2 regions of the Sutcliffiella sp. NPDC057660 genome follow, and region 1 is predicted to be linked to the other one. Evidence: riboswitches for the same ligand, from Rfam matches in the RefSeq annotation. Region 1 holds a riboswitch; the other holds the start of a gene.
The links. A riboswitch is a leader RNA that binds a small molecule or an ion and turns the genes downstream of it on or off. The one in region 1 is predicted to bind lysine.
Positions count from the first base shown of each region.

Region 2: another riboswitch for lysine. It lies ahead of ACFVAD_RS14060 (Na+/H+ antiporter NhaC family protein); the one in region 1 lies ahead of ACFVAD_RS13375 (aspartate kinase).

Region 1 covers NZ_JBHVHV010000010.1:167,814-171,245, forward strand. Annotated here, with positions in the region: gene ACFVAD_RS13375 (aspartate kinase) at 140-1,381, opposite strand; lysine riboswitch at 1,560-1,746, opposite strand; gene uvrC (excinuclease ABC subunit UvrC) at 1,817-3,432, opposite strand, start outside.
Region 2 covers NZ_JBHVHV010000011.1:93,052-96,483, reverse strand. Annotated here, with positions in the region: gene ACFVAD_RS14060 (Na+/H+ antiporter NhaC family protein) at 1-1,429, opposite strand, end outside; lysine riboswitch at 1,567-1,756, opposite strand; gene ACFVAD_RS14055 (HD-GYP domain-containing protein) at 1,838-2,944, opposite strand; gene ACFVAD_RS14050 (YunC family protein) at 3,094-3,396, opposite strand.

The sequences.
Region 1 (3,432 bases):
AATAAAGAAACTCGCCAATTACTAAGGCGAGTTTCTTTACAAATATTGATGTCCATATGACTGTCATTTCAGCATATATTTTTATAAAAGCACCTCAAAACAAAATGGATTACTAAAAGGATGCCCACCTCTTTCATTTTCAGTTCATCACACGCTCCACAGATTCTTCCCCAAGCTTGAACGCTACATGCAATGCCTCCACAGCCTTCACCATTACTCCTACATCCACCACAGTGGAGACCTTGATTTCGGATGTACTTACCATTTTGACGTGGATGCCTTCTGTCGCCAGCACCTGGAACATTTCCGCAGCTACACCGGGGTTGGAAATCATCCCGGACCCAACGATGGAAACCTTCGCCAAGTTGCTTTCTTTTTCAATATGGGTAAAGCCCAGATGTTCTTTATATTGCTCAAGTACTTGGATTGTCTCTTCAACATCTTTCGTTTTTACCGAGAAAGAGATATTGGTTGTATCTTTATCCATACTTGTCTGGATGATGATATCGACGTTCAGGCTATGTTTCGCCAAGGTTGTAAAAATAGTGGATAGGGTATGTAGCTCATTCGGCAATCCACATACGGTAATACGGGTAATCTGATCTTCAAACGCAATTCCTCTTACTACTAGACTCTTTTCCATGGAAACTTCCTCCTCAATGATGGTGCCTTCTTCCTCTTCCATACTTGAACGCACAACAAGCTGAACTCCATAATTTTTAGCAAATTCAACCGCTCTTGGGTGCAATACACCTGCTCCTAAATTGGCAAGCTCCAGCATTTCGTCATAGGATACTGCCGCCAATTTTCTTGCTTCTTTCACAAAACGGGGATCGGTCGTAAACACCCCGGTTACATCTGTATAGATATCACATTTCTCTGCTTCAAGAGCAGCAGCCAATGCCACAGCCGTTGTATCGGAACCACCGCGGCCAAGTGTCGTGATTTCATTTGTCTCGGTAATGCCTTGGAAGCCTGCCACAATCACAATTTTCCCGGCAGCCAAGTGACTGTTCAACTGATCTGTTTCAATATGGGTGATTCTGGCATTGCCATGTACAGGCTCCGTACGAATACCGGCCTGCCAGCCAGTCAGGGATACCGCTTCATGGCCTCTGACTTGAAGGGCCATTGCTAAAAGTGAAATGGTGATCTGCTCCCCAGTTGTAAGCAGCATATCCATGTCGCGTTTGCTCGGGTGTGGATTGATTGCATTTGCCAATGTTAAAAGTTGATCCGTCGTTTTCCCCATGGCCGAAACCACCACCACTACCCTGTGTCCTTTTTCCACTTCAGTAATAACTCGTTTTGCAACATGCTGAATCCGCTCAACAGACCCGACAGAAGTTCCTCCAAATTTTTGTACAACAATTGTTGACATACCCACCATTCCCTTTTCTGTTTATTTCATCATAATGTAAAAGATAGAAAGCCCAATGGTGCACCGTTGCGAAGAAATGAGTCTTTAAACCATGACTCTTTCCTGCATGAAGGTATAAAAAAAACAGCAATGAGCTATGTCTCATTGCTGTGATTGGCAAAATATAAAAACCGTTCACGCGTGAGATAGCTCTCCAGGCAGCACAAATACAGCCTGACAGTCCTACATTTCTTAAACGCAGAACCAGTAAAAAAAAGAAAAAGAGACTTTTTTTTACTTCGGCGATCCTCCCCTTTCCGTAATCTTCTCGGAAGCTCTTTCTTCTCCGATTACATACTTTTGAAGTTCGCACCTCTATCATCACTTCATTAATTTGAAGTGGCACATTATGAAATTAATAGTGATTATATCAGACTCCTAGAATAGATACAACACCTATTCCTGTAATTTCTTAAAAATTTCTTCAGCGATGGGGCGTGGGATTTTCGCCTGCTGAATCTCTTCCACAGTTGCTTCCTTCAGTTTTGCAACAGATCCAAACTGCTTGAGCAGCGCTTTTTTCCTTGTCGCACCTACTCCCGGAATATCGTCCAAAACGGAGTGGAAGACATTTTTGCTCCTTAGCTGGCGATGGAATGTAATCGCAAATCGATGAACCTCATCCTGGATTCTCTGGAGCAGGTAGAACTCCTGGCTCGTCCGTTCAAGAGGCACGATCATTGCGTCCTCTCCAGCCAGCAGATTACTCGTTCGATGCCTCTCGTCTTTTGCAAGACCGACAATCGGAATGAAGAGGTTCAACTCATTTTCCAGCACATCCCTTACAGCAGACATATGCCCTTTTGCGCCATCAATGATGATAAGGTCTGGAAGTGGCAATGATTCCTTCAGTACTCTCGTGTACCTTCTTCTTACCACCTCACGCATGGATTCGTAATCATCCGGTCCTTGTACACTTTTCGTCTTATATTTGCGATACTCCCTTTTTTCCGGTTTGCCATCGATGAACACAACCATTGCAGAAACAGGATCTGTCCCTTGGATATTGGAGTTGTCAAATGCTTCAATTCTTATCGGGGTTTCAATTCCAAGAATCTCACCAAGGTTTTCCACCGCTTTGATTGTTCTCTTTTCATCACGTTCTATCAAGGAGAATTTCTCCACCAAGGCTACTGTGGCATTTTTTTCTGCCAAGTCCACCAATTGTTTCTTTTTTCCTCTTTGCGGCTGCATCACATTGGTCTGCAGTAGTGCCTGCGCCATCTCCAAATCGATTGCATTCGGTACCATCACTTCTTTTGGTACAAAGTGATTCTGTTTGGAATAGAATTGTCCGAGGTATGTCAGGAAATCCTCCTCCGGTTCATTATAGATCGGGAAAAGTGATACATCCCGTTCTATCAGCTTGCCTTGTCGGATAAAGAACACCTGCACACACATCCAGCCCTTGTCCACCGCATACCCGAACACATCACGGTCCACAAAGTCGTTCATTTCCATCTTCTGCTTTTCCATCGTGGCTTCGATATTCAGGATCTGGTCGCGAAACTCCTTTGCCCGTTCAAACTCCAGATCCTCTGCGGCCTTCTGCATCTTCACGGTCAATTCTTCCTTGACCTCTTTATATCCTCCGTTAAGGAACCGGACAATTCCATCGACCATCTCTTTATTTGTTTCCTGGGATATATCCTCTACACACGGTGCCAGGCATTGTCCCAAATGATAATAAAGACAGACTCTGTCAGGAAGGGTCATACATTTACGCAGCGGGTAGACGCGGTCAAGCAGCTTCTTGGTTTCATTGGCAGCCTGTACATTCGGATAGGGTCCGAAATATTTGCCCTTATCCTTTGCCACCTTTCTTGTGATGAGAAGACGTGGATGCTTCTCCGCGGTAATTTTTATAAAAGGATAGCGCTTATCATCCTTCAGCATCACATTGTATTTCGGGTTATGCTTTTTGATCAAATTCAGTTCAAGTATCAATGCTTCGATATTTGAAGACGTGACAATATATTCAAAATCCACGATCTCATTTACCAGCCTCAGCG
Region 2 (3,432 bases), on a different contig from region 1:
ACGCATAAGGAAGCTGCGTCATTACGTGGTCGATATGGTTACACCCTGCTCCAGTAGAGGATAGGATGGTTGTATCGGAAATCGGAGAACAATGGTCTCCGAAAACTGCACCTGCAAGCACTGCAGCCAGGGCCGGCAGAAGAAGGCTGACGTCAGTCGCAGCCGCTATCTGACCTGCGATTGGAAGCAACAGGCCAAAAGTTCCCCAGGATGTACCTGTAGCAAGAGCTGTAAATCCTGCGATAATGAAGATGACTACCGGCAGGAACGCAATGTTCATATTGGAGTCAGCTACAACACCAGCAAGATAATCGCCAGTTCCAAGCTCCCCGATCAGCCCGCCAATGGTCCAAGCGAATATTAAGATATAAATGGCTGGAAGCATGGATTTGGTACCAGCCCAAATTCCTTTTCCAACAACATTCCCGCTTATTCCACCTTTGGAAATTTGTCTGAACAAGAAAAGGAAAGAAACAAGCAATGCAAACATCCCACCATAGAACAAGGATGCGGAAGGATCTGTGTTTTCAAAAATGCCAAGCAGTGTAATATCCCCATCAATAGCAGTTGCCCCAGTATAGAACATTGCACCGATTACACCGACAAAGAGAGAAACGATAGGCCATATCAGGTAGCCGATTGTTCCTTTCGTACTTGTCGGAAGATCATCAGCAAGTTCTCCAGGAACCTCTTTTTCCGGATCGTATAATTGACCCGTTTCCATGGCACGGTCCTCATGTTTTTTCATAGGCCCGATGTTAAAATTGAAAAAGCATACAACAAAAACCATCAATAGTGCGGAAAATACGTATAAGTTCATTGGAATGATCTGCATAAATGCACTGAATGCCGAAATATTGTTTATGCCCTGCTTTAAAAGTACCTCAGTACCGATTGTCCCGATAATTACCGCACCCCAGCTTGAAATTGGAGAAATAACACAGATAGGTGCAGATGTGGAGTCAATCAAATAGGCAAGTTTTGCACGTGATACTTTATGACGGTCTGTCAGTGGTCTACTGATCTGACCAACTGCCAATGCATTGAAATAGTCATCAATAAAAATGATAACACCTAGTATTGCGGTTAAGATTTTAGAGCCTCTTCTAGTTTTAATCTTTTGCTGTGCCCAATCTCCAAATGCACGGCTGCCGCCTGTAAGTGAGATGAACGCCGTAATGATTCCCAGGATGATCAGGAAAATTAAGATATAAATATTCCATAAGTTCAATTCTTTATCTTCCACGGAATAAAATAGGCCAAGCACCGTGTCCCAAATCAGGACAAACATCGTAATCGGATTGAAATCTGCCAGTAATAGTGCAGATGCCAGGATCCCTGCTCCAAGTGATAGCAATACCCTTCTGGTCAAAATAACCATCAGGATTGCCAGCACCGGAGGAATCAAAGTATAAATTGTTCCTTCCATACAAAAAACCCCCAAAAAATTGTAATTGGTTTGACCTGTCCAAACGGTTTACAATAACGGGGGCTCTGAGTGCAAAATAAAAAGCAATGATAGAAAATAACTATCATTACTTGTATGTAATGTATGTTATCCTCCATCCGATCAGTAGCCCTCCATTACAAACCCGTCCGTACCGGTCATAATGGCAGTGTTATCCTTATTCAAGATAACCCCAGCAAAATAAGCTTGACGACTCATTCCGCTTCGGCACAGCATCCTTTCTTCTACCATCTTAGGTGTCACCCTCCAGTAGTTTTACTCTTATGCTATGCAGCCTCTACCTCATCGTATGATAAGGGAAGTATATGATTTTATTGTTTTACTATATCACAAAAATTACACAGCGACAAAGGAAATATTTTGCTAGTATCAGCTTACTGCTGACATGCTCCCCTGATTATCGCAATCCACGATACTGACATCCAGGTTATCTTTTAAATTGACATCATATGGCGAGTCCAGTTCCGCTCCCTCCGCCTCTATGATCCGGATGATCGGTCGTTCCGTTATATCCTTATTCTGCCCTACAACGAGCCCTTTTCGGCCGTCATTGAGCGTCACAGCAAGCCCGAAAGGATAGATTGCGACTGATTTTCGGAAAGCCTCGATGATTGCCGGCTCGTAAAGGGATTCAGAACCCGCATACAGGATCTCCAATCCCTCATGAGGAAGCATCGCACTTCGATAGATTCGATGCGAGGTTACCGCATCAAAGACATCTGCCACTGCCAGGATTTTGCCGAACAGATGAATATCCTCATTTTTGATCCCTCTCGGATATCCGCTGCCATTCAGTCTTTCGTGATGCTGGAAAGCGCAATGAGCGACAAGAAGTGGAATGGTGTGCATATTCCGTAGAATATCATATCCATAAGTGGTGTGCTTTTTCATTTCACTGAACTCTTCACTTGTCAGTTTCCCAGGCTTGAATAAAATCTCGGAAGGTATCATCATCTTTCCGATGTCATGAAGAATCCCGCCAAGCCCCAGAATCTCAAGGTCCTTTTGCGGCAACCCCAATTTGATCCCGATGGAGAGCGCGTATAACGTGACATTCAATGAATGGGTGAAAACATAGTTGTCATGGATATAAACATCTGTTAAAAGTGTCGCCACTTCCTGGTTGGTTTTCATATCTGCAAGCAAAGTATGGATAAGGCTCTTCAGGTCCTTGGTTGACTGGTCCATCACAAACCATTTGCTGAGCTTCTTTTCGCTCTCCAGCAGCTTGAAGGTATCGGTAATAGTGGTGATCGCCTTTTTTCTTGTTTGATCCGAAATCATAGTCGGAACTTCCAGATCGCTTGTTCTGGCATCTTCTATATAAACATATGTAACATTCAACTGCTGCAACCGTGTAATCATACGTGCGGTTACAGGGATTCCCGCACTTAACAAGGCTCTTCCCTGCTCATTATAGATAGTTTTCGCTAGCTTCATTCCCGGCTTCATGGACTTAGTGGGTAATAATCTCATAGTTTCTCCTATCTTCATAATTCGACAAAATCTATATATTTTCCATTATAGTAAAAACAATGAAAGAAAACTTCATTATTAACAAATTTTTTATGAAAAATTTAATATAACTTTCGACAAATAAAAAAAGACCTTGCATCGAAGGTCTTTTATATCATTCTCAACAAAGCATCCCTTCCGGACATTCCAACTGTGATACCCAGACTTTCCGCTTCATACGTAACCGATTCCAAAGGGGCATCTATTAATTGCTCAATTGTCCGGACACCCACCGCTCGCCCAGCAATGATCCGACGATCTTTCAGCTTTTCATTCAAAAGGGCAACATCGAGGGCACCACACATGATATATCCTTTGTCACTGGTTACAGCAAGAAAGTTGGTTTTAGGCAATCTGACAGTGATTGCTGTAAAAGTAAAGTCATTAATTTTGATTGGCGTCATTTCAATCATAGATAGTTGTCACGCTCCCTTCTCCTATCAATTTAT